Regions from separate parts of the Paenisporosarcina sp. TG-14 genome, predicted to be linked through region 2. Evidence: riboswitches for the same ligand, from Rfam matches in the RefSeq annotation. Region 2 holds a riboswitch; each other region holds the start of a gene.

The links. A riboswitch is a leader RNA that binds a small molecule or an ion and turns the genes downstream of it on or off. The one in region 2 is predicted to bind S-adenosylmethionine.
Region 1: linked by a shared signal. The riboswitch ahead of C406_RS0117600 (methionine ABC transporter ATP-binding protein) and the one ahead of C406_RS19575 (thiolase family protein) in region 2 are both predicted to bind S-adenosylmethionine.
Region 3: linked by a shared signal. The riboswitch ahead of C406_RS0100475 (2,3-diketo-5-methylthiopentyl-1-phosphate enolase) and the one ahead of C406_RS19575 (thiolase family protein) in region 2 are both predicted to bind S-adenosylmethionine.
Region 4: linked by a shared signal. The riboswitch ahead of C406_RS0106575 (methionine ABC transporter ATP-binding protein) and the one ahead of C406_RS19575 (thiolase family protein) in region 2 are both predicted to bind S-adenosylmethionine.

Annotation. Positions count from the first base shown of each region.
Region 1 covers NZ_AMGD01000081.1:23,837-29,254, forward strand. The annotation lists gene C406_RS0117585 (iron-containing alcohol dehydrogenase family protein) at 1-444, opposite strand, end outside; gene C406_RS0117590 (MetQ/NlpA family ABC transporter substrate-binding protein) at 460-1,290, opposite strand; gene C406_RS0117595 (methionine ABC transporter permease) at 1,309-1,980, opposite strand; gene C406_RS0117600 (methionine ABC transporter ATP-binding protein) at 1,970-2,983, opposite strand; SAM riboswitch class I at 3,272-3,380, opposite strand; gene C406_RS0117610 (carbon-nitrogen family hydrolase) at 3,461-4,255, opposite strand; gene C406_RS0117615 (pyridoxal phosphate-dependent aminotransferase) at 4,340-5,418, shown strand, end outside.
Region 2 covers NZ_AMGD01000040.1:18,642-24,059, forward strand. The annotation lists gene C406_RS0112235 (F510_1955 family glycosylhydrolase) at 1-469, opposite strand, end outside; gene C406_RS0112240 (response regulator transcription factor) at 481-1,152, opposite strand; gene C406_RS0112245 (HAMP domain-containing sensor histidine kinase) at 1,169-2,527, opposite strand; SAM riboswitch class I at 2,796-2,900, shown strand; gene C406_RS19575 (thiolase family protein) at 3,062-3,895, shown strand; gene C406_RS21060 (hypothetical protein) at 3,868-4,227, shown strand; gene C406_RS0112255 (AMP-binding protein) at 4,227-5,418, shown strand, end outside.
Region 3 covers NZ_AMGD01000002.1:27,291-32,708, forward strand. The annotation lists gene C406_RS0100465 (VLRF1 family aeRF1-type release factor) at 1-779, shown strand, start outside; gene C406_RS0100470 (DUF421 domain-containing protein) at 974-1,567, shown strand; SAM riboswitch class I at 2,153-2,256, shown strand; gene C406_RS0100475 (2,3-diketo-5-methylthiopentyl-1-phosphate enolase) at 2,360-3,583, shown strand; gene C406_RS0100480 (2-hydroxy-3-keto-5-methylthiopentenyl-1-phosphate phosphatase) at 3,580-4,245, shown strand; gene C406_RS0100485 (methylthioribulose 1-phosphate dehydratase) at 4,242-4,859, shown strand; gene C406_RS0100490 (cupin domain-containing protein) at 4,875-5,399, shown strand.
Region 4 covers NZ_AMGD01000019.1:21,480-26,897, forward strand. The annotation lists gene C406_RS0106560 (NERD domain-containing protein) at 1-461, opposite strand, end outside; gene C406_RS19355 (acyl-CoA dehydrogenase family protein) at 629-1,360, opposite strand; gene C406_RS0106570 (MerR family transcriptional regulator) at 1,357-1,740, opposite strand; SAM riboswitch class I at 2,085-2,200, shown strand; gene C406_RS0106575 (methionine ABC transporter ATP-binding protein) at 2,353-3,381, shown strand; gene C406_RS0106580 (methionine ABC transporter permease) at 3,395-4,045, shown strand; gene C406_RS0106585 (MetQ/NlpA family ABC transporter substrate-binding protein) at 4,065-4,913, shown strand; gene C406_RS0106590 (EAL domain-containing protein) at 5,377-5,418, shown strand, end outside.

The sequences.
Region 1 (5,418 bases), on a different contig from region 2:
GTCGACACTCATTGGGTACACATCATAATGAGTCATCTTACCTTCATCTGTATAAATTACACTTAAAGGTGTCCATGGTGCACAGTTTGAAGCAAGCGTTGGAATTAAGATTGCCTTCGTTTCACTTATACAAGCTGCTGCTTTAACCACATCTAACACTTTTCCGCCACCTACACCAATTATGGCATCTACTATATTGAATTGTGCTAAATTAGCCACTCTAGTAATTTCAGTGAGTGAACATTCTCCGTGATAGAAGATATGTGTCACATGGATATTTTTCAGATTAGGTAAATAGTGGCTAGCCGCATTCCATGATTTCACACCCGAGACAATGAGCACACGGTTAATGTTTCTAATCAGTAATTTGTTTTCAAGTTCATCTAGCACTCCACTTTTACATACGTATTCAGCTGGCGCCCCACGAACGATGATATCTTTCACAATTACCCTTCTCTCTTAACGGTTTTCCATCCACTCTGGCTTACCGAATCCTACAAAATCCTTGTCGATTATTGCTTCAAATTCTGGTGACTCTACGATATCAACTAAGTCTTTCGCAAGTTGTGAATCTTTGTTTTCAGTCTTTACGGCAACTAAGTTACGGTATTGATCTGGCATATCTTCAAGAACTAAAGCATCCAATAAATCCATTTTTGCTGCTAAAGCGAAGTTTCCTGGAACTGCAGCTAAGTCGGAACCTTCTACAGCACGAGGCAACCCACCTGCTTCAATTGGTTGGAACACTAAGTTTTTCGTGTTCGTTTTGATATCTTTTTCAGAAACTGTTAATGGCTCTGAACTTGAATCTAATTCAATTAAGTCATGGTCTTGTAGGACTAAGAAAGTACGTGCTGCGTTTACTGGATCATTTGGTATCGCAATCGTAGCACCCTCTTCGATCTCTTCAATTGACTCGAATTTATTTGAATAAATGCCCATTGGTGCAGTCGGCACTGTTAAAAGACCAGTTAAGTCCATATTGTTTTCTTTCGAGAAATTCTCTAAATAAATTGAGTGTTGGAAAAGGTTCGCATCAATATCTCCATTATCTAATGCGTTATTTGGTTGAATATAATCACTAAATTCTATAATCTCAACTTTATATCCCTTTTCTTCTAAAGCTGGTTTAATCGCTTTGTTTAACATATCACTGTAAGGACCAGCTGTTCCGCCTAACTTAACAGATTTTTCATCTGCTGTATCTGTACCCGCTTCCTTATCCCCACCACAAGCTGCAAGTACTGTCATTAAGATAACTAAGATAATTGTAAATAATCCTTTTTTCATGTTCATTTCTCTCCTCTATTATCTTTTATCTATTGCTTTAGACGTCCAGTCACCTATTAATTGAATGATTTGAACGAGAACAATTAATATAACAATCGTGACAATCATGATTGTATTGTCGTACCTGTAATAACCAAAGCGAATGGCTAAGTCACCAATACCGCCACCGCCTACTACACCCGCCATTGCAGAATAGGCAATCAGACTAACGACGGTTAATGTAATCCCCTGCACAATGCTCGATTTTGCTTCTGGTAATAAGACATCCTTGATAATCATCCAAGGTGTTGCGCCTACTGCAATAGCCGCTTCAATGACACCCTTATCAATTTCACGTAAAGACGTTTCGATGATTCGAGCGAAAAATGGAATGCCCGCAACGGACAAGGAAACACTTGCTGCTCCTGGTCCAATAATAGTGCCTGCGAGTAATTTAGTTAAAGGAATAAGTGCTACTAACAAAATAATAAACGGAATGGAACGTACCATATTGGATACAAAACCAAGCGTCGATTTCACAAATCTATTTTCTAAGAATACTCCCCGATCAGTAATGAAAAGTACGATCCCCAGTGGTAATCCTATAATAATGGCAACCGTCAGTGAGATTCCGATCATGTGCATCGTTTGTCCAAATGCTTTCATAATATCTGGTCCAAGTTCTATCATATGCTGAAAATCAAAGCCCATTTCTAATCACCTCCGCTTGCGCTCCTCGGCCTTCCATATATGTGATAGCCCTCGTAACATCATCTGGTTCCCCTTTTATTTCCATCAAAAACAAACCAAGTGGTCTTTCTTGAATGTATTCAATCGAACCATGTAGGAAGTTCGCTTTTATATCAAATTGCTTAACTGTATCTGCTATAATTCCCTCACCTGCAACATCTCCTCTAAATAAAACCTTCACGAGTCGACCTTTACAAGCGTCTAATATTGACTGAGGCACATCAAACGATACAACACTGCTAATAAATTCTTTCGTCAAATCCGTTACAGGGTTTGAGAAGATGTCATACACATCCCCCTCTTCTACGACACGACCATCTTGCATAACTGCCATGCGATCACAAATTTCTTTTACCACATTCATTTCATGCGTGATTAACACAATCGTGATATTTAATTCGCGATTGATTTTTTTGAGTAACCGTAAAATGGATAATGTTGTGTTTGGATCGAGTGCTGAAGTAGCTTCGTCACACAATAACACGGCCGGATTATTTGCCAATGCACGGGCTATGCCAACACGTTGTTTTTGTCCTCCACTTAGTTGAGCTGGATACACATCTTTCTTATCTGTTAAACCAACCATCTCAAGCAATTCCACAACACGAATTGCAATTTTCTCTCTCGGAGTACTTGCAGCTTTCAATGCAAATGCAATGTTTTCGGCTACTGTCTTTTGACTAATTAAGTAAAAGTGTTGAAAAATCATACCGATTTTCAATCGTGCTTTTCGTAATTCCTCACCTTTTAATTTTGTCAGGTCACGCCCGTTTACTTCAATACTGCCACCCGTAGGTCGTTCAAGTAAGTTGATACAGCGTAGCAATGAACTCTTGCCGGCTCCTGAATATCCGACAATCCCGAACACTTCCCCTTTAGAGATCGTGAGGTTTACTTGATTAACACCAATTACAGGACCTTTTTTTGTTGTGTATTCTTTAGTCAACTCTTTAATTCTTATCATCACAAAGCCCCTTTTCACCAAAAGCGTCACTATACCTCGATTTGAAAGTCAATAAAGATTTTCTTAAGCGGATATGCGAGCTGTATATGTTTAATTCGATAAATAAACTTTATTTATCGAACTTATACTTTATTAACCAAGAAAAACGTAAAGCTGCTAGATTGACACAGGTCCGAAGAATCGATACGAAAGCCTTTCTTTCGACTGAGGACCTGAAGCAAAACTTTTACTTTCTTACCCCGCAAAAAAGCCCCCTTCATAAAGAAAGAGGCACCGAAAATTGGATTTTGGTTATCTTTCAGAATGATTTCATTCTGTAGGAATTGGCACCTTCCCAGCTCGTGCTGGAGGTTGCCGGACGTCATAGGGCCTATCCCTCAGTCTCTCTTGATAAATTCCGTATGTAGTTGTTTTGTTGCTGAAACCAAATACTACGTTGTTTTTCGACAAGTGTCAAACACTTTTTGAATAAAATTTTCACTTTTCAAATAATGAATTATAAAGTGCTGGTCTACGATCTTCATAAACAGGTATACGTTTACGCACTTCTTCAACTTCCGAAAAATCAACATCAATCACTGCGTACTCTTCTTGTTCAGCACCAGTCCACAAGATTTTACCCCAAGGTGCAATAATCATCGATTGTCCATTAAAATGATTATTTGGATCACTACCAGTTCGATTCACAGCGATCACGAAACATTGATTTTCAATTGCACGTGCTTGCAGTAAGATCTTCCAATGATCAATACGAGACTCTGGCCACTGTGCTGGAATAAATAACACCTTCGCCCCCGCTAATGCGTGTGCCCGTAACCATTCAGGAAACCTTAAGTCATAACATATGAGTCCTCCGGCTTGAATGGAACCTAAATAAAACACATTTTCCTTATTTCCTGCTTGTAGATAAAGATGTTCATCCATCAGACGAAATAAATGCGCTTTATCATATTCTGCAACAAGTTTACCATCGTTCGTAAATACATACATGGTGTTGTAGAAGTTAGTTCCTTTTTTCGTAGAAACCGAACCACCTACGATGTGGATGTGATGTAAACGCGCCAGTTCAGAAAGAAACTTTTTCGTTCGTTTCCCTTCGAAATCAGCAAGTTGCTCTAATTCTTTTAATGCATATGCAGTATTCCACATTTCAGGTAAAACAACGAGCTCTGCACCTTCATTTACGACTTTTTCAATTAACATTTGGACGTTATGAAAATTTTTATCGGGATCGGCAAACGCAACGTTGAGTTGAATGCATGCGATTTTCATGGTACACCTCCTATAGACAATATACACAAAAGGTTATAAGATTTGGCAGACGATTGCAACTATTTCAGAAAATGAGGAACTGCCATGAAACTTTCAAAAAAACTAAAACAATTACCTCCACAATTTTTTGCTTCTCTAGTGCAAAAAACAGGAGATGCTATTGCTCAAGGACGCGATGTGATCAACCTAGGTCAAGGTAATCCTGATCAACCTACCCCTTTACATATCGTAAAAGCACTTCAAGAAGCTGTTGAAAACCCAACTACCCATAAATATTCGCCGTTCCGAGGAATTAGCGAATTGAAAGAAGCTGCTGCTAATTTTTATAAACGTGAATACAATGTAGACATCGACCCATTAACGGAAGTAGCTATTTTATCTGGAACGAAAATTGGCCTTGTTGAATTGCCAATGGCCGTGTTAAATCCTGGCGATTGGATGTTGCTACCAGACCCTGGTTATCCAGACTATTTGTCAGGAGTCGTATTAGCCGACGTTCAACTTGAAACGTTACCACTTATCGCTGAAAATAACTTTTTACCCGATTATGGAGCGCTCTCTGAAGAGAGTAAAAAACGAGCAAAACTCATGTATCTTAACTATCCAAATAATCCTACAGGAGCGATTGCGGACCTTAATTTTTTCAATGACACTGTGGCATTTGCCAAAGAAAACGAAATCGCTATATGCCATGATTTTGCCTATGGAGCCGTTGGATTTGATGGAGTTAAGCCAGTAAGTTATTTACAAGCAAAAGGTGCAAAAGACGTTGGCATTGAAATGTACACAATGTCTAAAACATTCAATATGGCCGGTTGGCGTATCGGTTTTGCTATCGGCAATTCACAAATAATTGATGCAATAAACGTGATTCAAGACCATATGTTTGTCAGTCTATTCCCCGCCGTACAACATGCCGCGGTAGCTGCATTAAATGGAAATCAAGAATGTGTGACTACTTTTGTAAATAACTACGAAAAACGTCGAAATGCGCTAATCTCTGCATGCAATCGCATCGGATGGAAAGTAGAAGCTCCTAGAGGATCATTCTTTGCTTGGCTAAACGTCCCAAAAGGGTACACAAGCCAGAACTTCGCAGATAAACTGTTAAGTGAAGCAGACGTAGCCGTAGCACCCGGAATTGGCTTTGGTGAATTTGGAGA
Region 2 (5,418 bases):
GTAAACCTGGTTCTAATCCTTTAACAGGCATAGGATTAATTACGTATACTCGATTTGTATCATAACCAGCAGCTAAATAATGAAAGTCAATCTCGCCATAAAATGCGAGTTGCTCAATATTCTCTCCCAAATCAGTACTCTTCACTAAACCGAGGGGATCTTCTAGCGAAGAATCGGGTTCAGGATGACCACTAGAATAAAATCCTTTACTGACCGCTTGAAAACCCATGTAGTCATTTTTCTGTGAATTTGATTTTTTCCAAGTATCACCATCAAATGTGATGGGTCCTTGATGAGTAGCGACAAGTAATATATCTCCATTTGCTGGATACCCGATACCATGAATATGATCAATTACATTGGAATCATCGATAGCTTCATAAGTAAAATTAGATGTTTCTTCTTTCGAACATGCACTGATCAGAAATAGTACAAAAAGGATGACTAAAAATTTCAATTTTTTCTGCATATAATCCACCTTTACTTCCATTTGTAGCCAATTCCCCAAACTGTCACGATGTAGTCTGACGTTGGAAACCCAGCTGTTTTAAGTTTATCACGCAAATTCCGAATATGTGAATCGACTGTACGCAATTCTGTGAGAGACCGGTCAGGCCACACGACAGCAAGTAATTGTTCGCGCGTATAGGTTCTAGTGGGATGCGTCATAAATGTCTCCAACAATTGAAATTCTTTTAAGGTTAGCGTAAGCGTTTGGTCGTTTATACGAAAAGTATACGCAGCTAAATCCAAAATGAAACCATCTCGAATCAAGATGGGTGAGTCTGTAGAAGAAGAACGTCTTAGTACAGCATTTATACGTGCCACGAGCTCTTGTTCATCGAACGGTTTAATAATATAGTCATCAGCGCCTGCTTGCAATCCTTTTACTACGTCACTCTTGTCGGATCTAGCTGTCAACATAATAATGGGCACATCAGACTTTTGACGAATGGCTTCACACACTTGCCAACCATTCATAAAAGGCATCATCACATCAAGAAGGACTAAATCAACTGAATGTAGATCGAGGAGCTGTAATCCTTTTTGCCCATCATTGCTAATCAGACATTGAAAGCCGTTTGGTGTTAAGAATAAATCTAGTAATTCCAACATTCTCTTTTCATCATCGATACACAGAATCGTTGTCATTCACTCACCTGATTTCTTACAAAATGACAGTGAAAACACTGCCTTTCCCTACATCACTAATCACTTCAATACGTCCTCCATGTGCGTCAACGAGCTCTTTGACAATAGCTAGCCCAAGACCAGCGCCACCATATTCTCTAGAACGAGACTTCTCTACCCGAACAAGTTTTTCAAAAATCAATTCAAAATTATGTGGATGGATGCCTATCCCTTCGTCTTCTATTCGAATGACCGTTTGTCCATCTTGCAAAAAGACATCCATCCTTGTGGTCGATCCTATAGGCGAATATTTACGGGCATTATCCAGCAAATTTATGACGATTTGTTCGACACGAACCGGGTCTACAAACATCTCAAATTCTTCTCGAATCGACAGCTGCAAATACTTTTCTTCTAATTGAAAAGAAGGTTCGACACGTTGCAATACATTAGAGAAAAAGGGGCTTGATTGGACGCTTTCTTTTGAAATGGTGAATGTTGTTTCGCCCATTTGTGCCAGGTCAAATAAATTTTTTACGAGTTCAGTCAAACGAGTCGATTCTTCTTCTAAAATCGACACATAGCGCTGTCGGTCTTGTGCGGATAGGTCATCTCGCTTTAAGACAGAAGAATATCCCGATAAATAGGTGAGAGGAGTTCGTAATTCATGTGAAATAGCTGCAAGAAACTCCATACGTTCTTTTTTGGTATGCTCTAAATCATCCGCTAATTTTTGAATCGACTTTGACAATTCACCTAGTTCATCTCGACTTTGGTGAGTTAACTTGACTCGGAAATCTCCGGTACTTAGTCGTTCCGTCGCTTCTTTCATACGAATAAGTGGTCGAGTAATAATACGAGATAATCCTACGTACACCACAAACAAAATGAGTAAACTAGCCAAGCCTGCAATTCTAAAGTGTATATTTAATCTTTCCATAAGGGAATGAAGTGACTCACTTGATTCAAACATGACAACTGAACCTCGTTGACCATTTTCCGCTTCAAATGGATGTAACGTAACAATGTAGTTGTACTGTTGCCAATCATTAATGATAACTGAATCACGAGCAGGAGCGACTGTTAAATTTTGTTGGAAATTATCGACTAAAGCCTTCGAACTATCTGAACCTGCAGTCCACTGACGATCCAAATCTAAAATTGCAACTTGCCGTTCTGGACTCGACTCCATCAGCTCAATATGCATCAATGTTTCTTGTGAATAAGAATCTTGCAACACATCGCGATGGTTCGCCCCACGTTCAAGCAACTGCGAAAACTGGGCATCTTCTTGTGCATGAACAATCGTGCGATGCAAGTAAATCATCATTAATCCCTCTAAGATCAACACAGCTAACAAAAAATACGCCGCTAACTTCATCGAAATACGATTCATCTCTTACACCATCCTCAACTAACTGCGTTTAATTGTACACGATAAATATGAAAAAACTGTGCAGAACACACTTGATTTCCCTATAAATGTAAGAGTTAACTTTCGAGTTTAGTGCTGGCAGGAATAAATAAGTAGAAAATAATTTCTTTACAGTAGTGTCAATGATGTAAGCGTTTACTAATGTAAAAACTGTAAAAACAAGGATTGACATTAACACCTAAGCGATTTAATATTCTAACTACAAAGAATATTTAACCAATTTAATAGAAACTTATCAAGAGCGACTGAGGGAACAGGCCCTGTGAAGTCCAGCAACCTCCTATATGGAACGGTGCTAAATCCTGCAGAATGATGTCATTCTGGAAGATAAGGCGATTTATTAGAAACCGTAGCCTCTTTCAAAGTGAAAGGGGCTTTTTTGTACCCAAAAAGAGGGTCTGTATGATATTAATGTCAATCCTAACCTGGTGATTCCGTGTCAGTCGATAAATGAAAGTGAAGAGTAACTTGTGAAAATTGAAAGGGGAAAAGAATATGTCTGTTGTTATTTTAGAAGGAGTTCGAACACCATTTGGGAAATTTAAAGGGAGTCTTTCAGGCATCACAGCAAAACAGTTGGGAACTGCGGCTGTTGAGGAACTACTAAGAAGGGTTCCACAATCGAGAAATGCAGATGGCGTTATACTTGCTCAGGTTATTCAGGCGGGGCAAGGTCAGAATCCTGCGAGAAAGGTAGCGGTGGATGCCGGAGTAGATTTATCCGTACCAGCTATCACGCTAAATAATGTGTGTCTAGCAGGCTTGGTTTCGGTATCGGATGCAGCCAGACGAATCGCCTTACACGAAGGGCAGTTGTACATTGTGGGCGGGTATGATTCGATGACCAATGCCCCACACGTCGCCAATTTACGGAAAAACATCACGCTTGGAAAAGAAGTATTTAGCGACACGCTTGACGATGGACTGTGGTGCTCTTTGTCTGATGAATCGATGGGCGTTCTGACAGATACCATTAACAAGGAGTTAGGGATTACGCGCTACGAGCAAGATGAGTATGCACTTGCCTCACAACAGCGTGCATATAAAGCGGTGACTAAAGGGTATTTTGAAAACGAGATCATACCAGTAACAACAAAAACAGGAATTGTAACCGAAGACGAAGGGATTCGCCCAAATTCTTCTTTTGAATCATTATCAAGATTAAGACCCGTTTTTCTTGAAGATGGAACGATTACAGCTGGCAATGCTTCTCAAATGTCTGATGGAGCAAGTGTGGGGATTGTTGCGAGTGAGTCGTTTGCTAACAAAATCGGCCAGACGCCACTTGCTAAAATCATTGGTTGGGCAGATATTGCAGTCCAGATGTAAGCCTACATTTAAAGCCAGCACAAGCCATTGAAAAAGTACTTGAGAAAACGGGTCACACACTAGCTGAAATTGACCTCTTTGAAATAAACGAAGCATTTGCGAGTGTTGCCATTGCAAGCTGTAAGAAACTAAAAATCCCCTTTGAAAAAGTGAATATTAACGGAGGGGCAATTGAACTCGGTCATCCTTTAGGTGGCACAGGATTTCGCTTGCTACTAACGCTTATCCATGAGTTGAAAAGACGTGGAGGCGGAAAAGGAATCGCAACCCTATGTGGAGGAGGCGGTCAAGGCACCGCAGTTTTAGTGGAAGTACCTAAGGGGTGGCAATAATGACAATGAACGTAAAAGAAGCATTCAATACATTAAATAATCAGGAGCTTGCATGGTATCCAGATGACACGCTCATTAACAATGCGAACATCACTTTATTCAATAGTAAACACGGATTAGCTGATATTGAAGAACTTCATAAGAAATCAATTAGCGATCCGCAATGGTTTTATGAAAGTCTGCTTAATGAACTCGATGTAACGTGGCACGAGCCTTATACCGAGTTGCTGAATACGCAAAATGGGATAGCTTTTCCGGAGTGGTTCAGTAAGGGAAAAACAAATCTTGTCCACTATACGATTGAGAAACAAATTATCAACGGCAGAGGCGATCATCTTGCTTTTATTTGGGAAGGTGAAGATGGAAGCACTGTTTCTTATACCTTTAACGAACTTAATAAAAAAGTTAATGAGCTAGCGGCTGGCCTTATATCATTAGGAATTGTAAAGGGCGACCGAATTGGTATTTATTTGCCGCCAATACCAGAAGCGCCTATTTCATTATTCGCCTGCGCAAAGATTGGTGCGATAGTGATCCCTGTGTTTTCAGGTTACGGGTCGGAATCTGTGGCGTTACGGTTAAACGATAGTCAGGCGAAAATGTTGATTACAGCTGACGGTTTTTATCGTCGTGGAAAAGTGATAAACACGAAAGCTGAAGCAGATCGTGCAGTTAAACTTGCGCCGACTATTGAGCATGTCGTGGTAGCTAATCGCACAAACCAAGATATTAACTGGAATCAAGACATAGATATTTGGTTACATGACTTGACTGACAAACATGTAGATCAAACTGTGGAGACAGAGAGACTGCGTGCAGATGATCCATTCATGATTATGTATACCTCTGGCACGACTGGCAAACCAAAGGGTACTGTCCATACTCATACAGGATTTCCTTTAAAAAGCGCAATTGACCTTTACTTCTGTTTTGATATAAAAAAAGACGACCGAATCTTTTGGCTGTCGGACTTTGGTTGGATGATGGGGCCTTGGCTATTCTTAGGCGCAGCGGTTCACGGTACGACGGTTGTTTTTTACGAAGGTAGCCCTGATTTTCCTCATGAAGGTCGATTATGGGAACTCATTGAACGCCATCAAATTACGACTTTCGGAGTTTCGCCTACCTTAATCCGTTCGCTCATGACGAAAGAAGCGCAAGTACCACAACTTCCATCCTTAAGGATACTAG
Region 3 (5,418 bases), on a different contig from region 2:
AAATTCAGTATTTAAAAGAATATCACAGTGGTGAGAGAAGTGTATTGAGTGTATATTTGAACACTAATCCAGGTGACCCTGAACAGTTGAATGGTGCATGGAAAATTCATTTGAAAAACGGTTTGAAGGATTTAGACAAGTATTTAGCAGCTTCCAATAATGATACAGAATTGAAATCTTTTAAAAAACTCAAGAAAAAAGTAATGGATGAAATCGGAGATAATCGAAATGATTTACACAAAGGAGTCGTGATTTTTGCATCAGAGAACCCTCCACTGTGGTCAGTTTATTATGTGCAAGTACCTGTGAAATCAAGCTTTCATTGGGAAGACCATCCAGTGCTTGAAGAGATGGAATATATGTATAAAGCATATCCGGAAGCAGGAATTATCTTGCCAAGCTTTGGGGAAGTTCGCATATTCGATACCGCTATGGGATCCATCAAAGATGAATTGGTCTACATATTTGATGCGAATCTTGAAGAATGGGGAGAAGAGAAAAACATGGACCCTGATGGTCAACATGTAATTGGGAGCAGTAAAGTAGACTTCTTAGAATCACGCCTTAGAGAAAACTTGTACAGATTCTATAAGGAGATGGGTACAAATGTAGAGCAGCTGAAAAAAAGTCGTGGTTGGAGTGAAATACATGTAGCGGGTGAAGCAGAATTAGCAATTGCTTTCTCCGAAACATTGCGCGATAAACCAGCGAGCTGTATATATAAAAATTTAAATAATAGTCAACCGAATGAAGTAATTCATCAAATTTTCGAGAAATAAAATAGTACAAAACTCAACTGAATAGTACTAATTCTTAAACGTTAATTTAAAAGTAGCTCATGACAAAATTTGTGTAGTGTAAGTGTTATAACTTTCATTATTTAAAATGTATCTGTCATGGGCATTTACTTATAGTTCCACATAGAAGAACATTCCAACATATGTATTAATCGGAAATGGAAAGGAGTTCAAGTATGGATCTAAACTTGATTTGGCAAACAGTTCTTATTTTCGTAATTGGTACACTAATCCTAAGGGTAAGTGGTAGAAAATCAATATCTCAGATGACGATTCCTCAAACAGTAATAATGATTGGAATCGGTACATTGCTTATCCAGCCTGTCACAGGACGAGGACTCTGGACAACTTTTGGCGTAGCGGCCGTATTAGTATTAAGCCTAATAATTACGGAATACTTTCAAGTAAAATTTGATATAGCTGAAACAACACTTTCAGGCAAAGCTTTACCAGTAATTGAAAACGGTGTTTTAAACGAGAAGAACTTAAAGAAGCTCCGTTTACCGGTGGATAAGTTAGAAGCCAGACTTCGGCAATCTGGTATTACTTCAATTAATGATGTTCAAATTGCAACAATTGAGTCTAGTGGGCAATTAGGATACTTATTAAAAGAAGCTAAACAGCCTGCAACAAAAGAAGATATACGGAACCTGATTCAATTAATTCAATCCGGCAAATTAAATTTGAATAACCAAAGATATTCTCAAGAGAATATCTTTACCGAAACAATAAACAAGGAAACGACTGATGTACCAAGTCATTTACAATAAGTATTTAATAATGCAATGGTGAAGTTACCCTTTAAGATTATATAATTTTAATAAAGTATTAATCTATTATTAAATGGGTCTACTCTTAAAGGATATTCATATTTTATAATATTATGCGAGAATCGAACGGTATTTATAAAACTTAATAATAAAAATGCAAATGAAGTAATGCATCTGAGAGCGTTTCATTTTTCATAATGTTATAATTCTTACACATCCATTATAAGAAAAAAGGAGCTAAAGTCAATTCCTCTATTTAGTGTAAGTGTGATAAATTACTTTATTTCATATGAAGCTGTTTTTTCTTCAGTCAAAGGTTCATGCTTATATCTCTTCTTATTCTAAGTTTTATTTAAATAAAACTTATTTGACGTATAAAATGCTCATTTCTTATTTCTATTTCTTGGCAATTCTATATTTAGCGGAAAATTCTGTGAACTATTTCCAGGGAAATAAAAATATTGATAAATGATTGACAATCAATCTAATTGATGAAATAATCAAACAAATTCATTTTTAAGAAAAGCGTGGCATTTTACACAATAACGACTCCTACTTTTTCTTATCCTAAAATTAATATAATTATTCTTATTTAGAGCAGGTGGAGGGACAAGCCCTATGATACCCGGCAACCGATTCAATTTTGGACACGGTGCTAATTCTTACAGCTTATTGCTGAGAGATAAGAAGACGTTTATCCTGTTAACCTCTTCTTATTATGATGAGGTTTTTTTGTGTCAACTAAATTAAAACTGATGTTAATACATACATACAAAAGGAGAAGAGTTCAACATGAGCCAAATAACAGCATGCTATCAGCTTTATGGAAAGCCTGGTTCTTTTGAGAAAAAGGCAGAAGGAATTGCACTTGGTTTAACAATTGGATCTTGGACGGATTTACCGATGCTCGATCAACAACAACTAAAAAAACATAAAGGTATTGTCGTATCAATAAAAGAGTTTGTAGACGAATCTTACCCAATAACACCGGAAGAAATTAAAGCAGAAGTGAAAATTTCTTATCCTAGCGCAAATTTCACGTCAGATATACCAGCGATCTTGGCGACTGTTTTCGGAAAGCTGTCTCTAGACGGTAAAGTGAAATTACTAGACTTAGAATTTGGAAAGAAACTAGAAAGTAATTTTCCAGGTCCTAAGTTCGGGATTGAGGGAATTCGTACTATTCTTAATGTTCATGAACGACCACTGGTTATGAGTATTTTTAAAGGAGTAATTGGTAGGGACATAGATTATTTGGTAGCGCAATTACGAGAGCAAGCTTTAGGGGGAGTTGATCTTGTTAAGGATGATGAGATTTTATTTGAAAATCATCATACTCCATTTGAAAAGCGAATAACAAGAGGTAGAAAAGTATTACAACAAGTATATGAAGAAACTGGACATAAAACTTTGTATGCAATTAATTTAACAGGGAGAACATCTGAACTAAGAGGTAAGGCGAAGAGGGCGAGTGAGCTAGGGGCTGATGCCTTACTATTCAATGTTCATACGTATGGACTTGATGTCCTTCAAGAGTTAGCCGAAGACAAAGAAATTCAATTACCAATCATGGCTCATCCAGCATTTAGTGGAGCTTTCACTTCTTCTGCATTTTACGGGGTATCTAATCCACTACTCCTCGGGAAGTTAACACGCTATTTAGGTGCGGACTTGTCACTCTTCCCATCGCCATATGGTAGTGTAGCTCTAGAAAAAGATGTAGCCCTTGCAATTGCTGAAGAATTGACGAAAGAAACCACTTTTAAACGAACGTTTCCAGTTCCATCTGCAGGTATCCATCCGGGGCTAGTCCCGCTACTAGTTCAGGATTATGGAATTGACTGTGTGATTAATGCTGGCGGTGGTGTGCACGGACATCCGTCAGGTGCAGCTGGTGGTGGACGAGCATTCAGACAAGCAATTGATGCTGTTTTAGAAGGTGAAGAATTGTCGGAAGTAGTTAAAGAACAAGATGAATTAAGAGAAGCACTTAAATTATGGGGAAGTGACAAATGAAAAATCTAACTATTTTTTGTGATTTTGATGGGACTGTAACGACTCAGGACAACATTATTCATATTATGAAAAAGTTTAATCCCCCTGAATGGGAATCAACAAAAGATAATATTTTAGCACAAAATATTTCAATTGAAGAGGGAGTTAGAAAGATGTTTTCACTGCTGCCGTCTTCACTAAAGGATGAAGTAATTTCATACGTACTTGAAGAAGCGCAGATTCGTGAAGGTTTTGGAGAATTTGTTACCTATACAAAAAAACACAATATCCCCCTGTATATCGTTAGTGGAGGAATTGATTTTTTCGTCAAACCTCTTCTAGAGCCATATGGTCCATTTGAAGACATCTATTGCAACATAGCTGACTTTTCTGAAGATACTATTAAAATTATTTTCCCCTTTGGATGTGATGAAACTTGTGCTAGTCAAGGGTGCGGTTGTTGCAAACCGTCTATCATGCGAAATCTTCTTCCTAAAGATGCTACTAGCATAGTTATCGGAGATTCAATTACAGACCTAGAAGCGGCTAAGCTTGCAGACATAGTAATTGCAAGAGATTTTCTCATTGAAAAATGTGAAGAGTTAAGATTGCCTTACGAAAAGTATGAAAATTTTCATGATGTAATTACGATTATCGAGATACAATTGGATGTGAACTCATGAAACTACTTCAGGAGAAGTGGAATGAACTAGCAGATATAAAAGATGAGTTAGCTACTCGAGATTGGTTTATGGGAACAAGTGGGAATCTTTCTATTAAAGTAAACGATAGCCCAACCCAATTCCTAGTAACAGCAAGTGGTAAAGATAAGAGAAAAAGAACTTCTAAAGACTTCTTAGTTGTTGATAACAAAGGGAGTTCAGTTGAAGTTAGTGATCTCAGACCGTCAGCTGAAACACTTTTACACTGTGCCGTCTACAATAATTCAACTGCTGGTTGTAGTCTCCATGTACATACAGTTGCAAATAACGTTATCTCTGAATTATATGGGAGATCTGGGAAGATTGACTTTAAAGGTCTAGAACTTATCAAAGCGTTTAATCTTTGGCAGGAAGATGATGTTCTAAGTATTCCAATCATTCCTAATCTCGGAGAAATACCAAAATTGGCGGAAGAGTTCCAATCGCATGTCAAAAGTGATAAAGGAGCTGTACTGATTAGGAATCACGGGATTACGGTATGGGGAGTAAATGGTTTCGAAGCAAAAAAACTTCTAGAGGCTTGTGAGTTTTTATTCCAATATCAACTAACGTTGGACCAATTAAATGTTAAATAAGAGAGGAAGATCTTAATGGCGATTATAAAAATTCAAGGAACAAACGAAGTAATTGAAACACAAAATGAAGTAGCTTCATTTTTGGAGCAACAAGAAGTTATTTACGAACATTGGGACATTGAAAAACTTCCTGTAAACCTGCGCGAAAAATTTGCTCTAAGTGATGATGAAAAAGAGGAAATACTGGTAGCTTTCGAAACGGAAATTGAAGACATTTCAAAACGTCGTGGCTACAAAGCATCAGATGTAATTTCCTTATCAGATTCTAACCCTAATTTAGACAATCTTCTAAAAAACTTCCAAAGAAAACATCATCATACTGATGACGAAGTTCGTTTCATTGTGAGTGGTCATGGTGTATTTATTATTCAGTCCGCAGACCAACGATTTTTTGAAGTACATCTAATACCAGGTGATTTAATATCAGTACCAGAAAATATTCTTCATTATTTTACGCTTTCTGATGATCGTAAAGTTGTTGCTATTCGCATATTTGTTACGATAGAGGGATGGGTACCTGTATATCAGGAAAGTGTCTAAGATTAAATAGTAATTATCT
Region 4 (5,418 bases), on a different contig from region 2:
TCCTCAGATATAATATCAATTTTCTTAAGCGTTCCTCTCTTGCTAAATGCAACGATTGAAAAGAATGGTCCAGAATAATCTTGTAGATGGTGTTCCAAAAACTTGATGTGACCATAATTTTGGTGAATTGGATTTTGAAACCTCTTTTTACTCTTGAATATGGTTTGTGTCCAAAACTTGCTATGTTCTGAACCAAAAATCCATCCTTTATAGTTCTTCGTTTCCACAACAAATATTCCTGTCCGTCCTATGATTACATGATCAATTTGAGTAGTCTTCCCATCTTTCTCCAACATAATGTTATGAAGAACTTCAAACTCTTCTTTTTTCAACTTCTTTAATATGATTCTTACACTTAATTCCCCCAAAAAACCTTTCACTTTTGGAGATTTCAATACAGCCGATCCAATGATAAGTAAAATTAATAATATTGGAAATAGCATCGCTATAGGCACCCCCATCTTTATTATGTGAACTAATCCTCTCACAAAAAGGGAATTTGTGGTAGCCTTCTTTTGGTTATTTCACAATTAAAACTAATCTTTACTTCCATTAATTTGATATTATTGTAGTCTACTATATACCGAATATTTTACTTTTAGAATTTAAAGTGAATCTTCTAATATATTTACTTAAATAATTGACAAGTTTTCATGGGATCCCCGAGTTTTCGCAAACCCCAGGACGTTTCCAAGTAAATATCAGCTAAAAGAGCCATATGTTCTCCAGTTACCTCAGCCATTTCAAGCGCTATAACACTTTCATAAACGACAGCCATCCGCTGAGCCATTGCTTTAGCTTCAAACTTTTGCATGTCTTCTTCTAAAGAAGTAAATATATTTAGGTCAATTTGTAATTCATCCAATACTTTTACAACTATTGGTTTTAAAGTACTCTTTGATACTTTTTCGAGTCGTAATTTCATTGATGATATAAATAATGTATGTGCATTAAATTTTCTTACTAATCTTACAAACTCTAAACCTAATATGTTTGCAGTACCTTCCCACACGGTTAACACTTGTGCATCTCTTAGCAATCGTGGGGTCACAAAATCTTCGATGTAACCATTTCCTCCATGCATTTCAATAGCTTCATGGGAAAAATATATCGCTTGTTCAGCTGATTCTTTTTTCATGATTGCAATAAATAATCGATTCAATATTAGTTCTTCTTCACATGCTTCTTTGGCAACCACACGGTCATATAACGTAATTAAATCAAAGACAGTCGCAAGTTCAACTTCCATTTTTGCAGTTAATTTTCCTAACGTATCTTGCACCATTGGAAAAGCTATAAGTTTATGACCGAATGCATCTCGTTGATGTGCATAATCGGAAGCCTCATTAGATAAGTTCATTGTCTATTCCCCTTTATGTTTAATAGTTTTTCCGAAAATTGATGATGCAGCAACTCTATTTCTGACTTCATCTCTTGTAAATCGTGAATCTTAACAGCAATTTCAGCTAACCGTTTATTTCCGTATTCAATAGTTCGCTCTAGCTGTCTTACACCCGTTCGATCTTGATCAAATAACAATACCATTTCTTTGATTTCCTCCAAATTAAATCCATATTGCTTGCCACGAACAATTAACTTTAACTTTGCACAATCAGATGGTTTAAAGACACGAATATTGCTTTCTGTCCGCTTAGGGTTTAACAAGCCAAGCTCCTCATAATAACGAATCGTTCTAGTAGTTACCCCAAACTCTCTCGCCACATCGGCAATACTCTTCACACTAACTCCTCCTTTACTCGCATGTTTTAAATTATTTTATCATTTACGTTAACGTTAATTACAAGCTTATATTTGAAGAATAGAAGAATGTTCTGCCCTTTATATAGAAGAAAGACGGCCGTTGTTAAATACGGCAGACCTTTTACTCTCTATACTTACTTTTAGCAATTATGTTCAGATGACACAGTTCAACTTCCAGTATTTCTCTATTGAAAATCGGACTTTCTTTTTAGTTTTATATGGTCTTACCTCTAATGAAATCTATCTATACCGATTACTAATCATCCAGTTGACAAGCTAATACAATGAAGTTATAGTAAACAACATAATTAAATATGCGTTAATTCTTATCAAGAGATGTGGAGGGCCTGGCCCTATGATACCTCAGCAGCGGGTTTTTACTTTACGTGAAAATACTGTGCTAATTCCAGCGAACAATTATTTGTTCGATAGATAAGAAGGAGTATTCGAGCTAATTTCCTGTGGATTTGTGTCCGCATTTTATTTCGCATTCGTATGCCCCTTCTGTCTAACGACAGAAGGGGCATTTTTTATTGCCTTCTCCCTCCCTACTCAAAGTTAACGAATTTCACCAAGAAAGGGGCGACACATGTGATTGAATTTCAACAAGTAACAAAATCATTTCAAACTAAAAAGCAAACGGTTGAAGCGTTAAAAGGCATTGACCTAACTGTTGAAAAGGGAGACATTTTTGGAGTTGTTGGCTACAGTGGTGCCGGAAAAAGCACACTCATTCGACTAGTTAACCTACTCGAGCGACCATCAACTGGTCAAGTTCTCGTTAACGGGCAACCACTAACGCAACTTAAACCAAAGCAACTACGAGCAGAGAAGAAAAAAATCGGTATGATTTTTCAACATTTTAACCTTCTCAATTCCAAAACTGTATTTGACAACGTTGCTATCCCTCTCGAGTTATCGGGTACATCTAAACCAGAAATTAAAACACGTGTAGAAGAACTACTCGAATTTGTTGGTTTAGATGATAAAGCAAAAAACTACCCTGAACAATTATCGGGAGGTCAAAAACAGCGGATCGGTATCGCCCGAGCACTTGCTACAAACCCATCCATTTTACTATGTGATGAAGCAACTTCAGCACTCGATCCACAAACAACAAGTGCTGTATTGCAACTTCTTAAAAAAGTTAACAAACAATACAACATCACAATCCTTCTCATTACTCATGAAATGTCAGTGATACGAGAAATTTGTAACAAAGTGGCCGTAATGGAAGGTGGCCTCGTGGTTGAGCAAGGTTCGGTATTTGATATCTTCGCATCACCTAAAACTGAAATTGCTAAAAATTTCGTTCGTACGGTGATTCATGATGAGATTCCACAAAGCGTTCGCAGCGATGCGCTCAGTTCCAACAAGCATCCGATTATTTGGAAAATAAACTTTGTTGGCAGCACCTCGAGTAAACCATTGTTATCGACAGTTGCGAAGAAATACGATGTGCACTTAAGTGTTCTCTCAGCAAATATTTCGGAAATTCAAGAAACGCCATTTGGTAACTTAATTATTGAAGTTACCGGTGATCAAAACGAGATTCAAGAAGCATTAATATACATCAGAGACGAAGGGTTTATCGTTCAGGAGGTGAACCTACATGAGTAACACATTATGGGGAATGGAAATTACAGCAGAGCAACTACTGGTTGCTTTTGGCGACACACTTTACATGGTCGCGATATCACTTCTTTTCTCAGCACTTATCGGTTTGCCACTAGGTATATTGCTCGTCATCACACGAAAAGGACATATCTTAGAAAACAAATGGATTTTCAATATCTTAAATCCTATTATCAACATTTTGCGTTCCGTCCCATTCATCATTCTACTCGTCGCAATTATTCCACTAACTAGATTTATTGTTGGATCAGCCATTGGGACGACCGCAGCAATCGTACCACTCGTCTTTTATGCAGCACCGTACATTGCTCGACTCGTCGAAAATTCACTACTTGAAGTCGATAAAGGAATTATTGAAGCCGCTCAGTCTATGGGTGCAACAGTTCCTCAAATCATCTTTAAATTTTTAATACCAGAAGGATTGAGCTCACTAATCCTAACCTTTACTACTGCAACCATTGGCTTAGTTGGAGCATCTGCAATGGCCGGAGCCGTTGGAGCTGGTGGTGTTGGTGACTTAGCATTGACCTATGGATACCAGCGCTTTGACACCATGACCATGTTTGTCACTGTTGCGGCACTCGTCATCATCGTTCAATTACTACAATCAGGTGGAAACATGGTTTCAAAAAAAATAAGAAGAAGATAACTATTGGAGGTAGGAAAAAATGAAAAAATTTATATTGATACTATTAGTTTTAACACTAGGATTACTTGCAGCTTGTGGCAATAAAGAAGAAGCTAACGCTGAAGAAGGCTTAACTAAAGTAAAAGTCGGCGTAAGTGGCGGCGACACACGTACATGGGATTACATCGTAGATATTTCAAAAGACCAAGGTTTGGATATTGAACTTGTTACATTTAACGATTACGTTCAACCAAACATCGCATTAGATGAAGGCGAACTCGACGCAAATGCATTCCAAACTATCTCTTACTTTGACGAATTTAAAACAGCTCAAAGTTTAGATTTAGAAGCAATTGGTTCAACAGTAATAGCACCAATGGCCATTCATTCAAAAAAGCACAAAACACTTGAAGATCTTCCAGACGGCGCAACAATTGCTTTACCAAACGAAGGAACAAACTTCGGTCGTGCTTTACTCCTTATGCAAGAAGCTGGTTTAATCACATTAACAGATGACTTCGTAGGAATTGGCGCAATGGACAAAATTAAAGACAACCCGAAAAATTTAAAAATCGAAGCAGTCGCTGCTGGCAACACACCACGTTTCCTTGACGACGTCGATGCTTCAATCATAAACAACAACTTTGCAATAGAAGCCGACTTAGAATTAAAAGAAGCGCTCTTTCACGAAAGCGCAACTGCTAAACCATACATCAATATTATTGCAGTAAAAACTGGTGACTCTGACCGTCCAGAACTACAAAAACTCGTGGAAATCTACCATTCAAAAGAAGTAGAAGAATTCATCATTGAAAAGTACAAAGGTAGCTCAATCCCAACATTCGTCTCATTAGAAGAACTATTAAACTACAAAGACTCTTGGAAATAATCAAAACAAGCATATCTATAGTAAAAAGGCAACCGAAGTTACCACTTCGGTTGCCTTTTTACATACTTTAAAACCATACTTGGATTTTGGTTACCTCCAAAATCGTTTTCTGTTGTCGACATCCTTCGTTACAAATTCCAATATTTCTCTATTCCAACTTGGACCACAAATTTTCCAACTGAGCATTCTCTCACGATAAAAATAAAGAAGTCACTTAATCTTTCCCAAACACCTTCGTCTGTGTGCAACGAAAACGGAAATTATATGACATTAATTAATAATAATTACTTAAATTAAAAGTTTTTCTTGAAACAATATGTATTTATCCAGTATAAGACAGGTGAATTCCCTCCTTTTGGACTATAATAATAGTAGATATTTTTATAGAAATTGGTGAATCTTGAAGTTAATTGTCTAATGTACTCGGAATTACACGAAAAATAAGTATAGAGAGGTGATTCAGATGCCAACTAACATTGACTCATACCAAGAAAATTTAAGACTC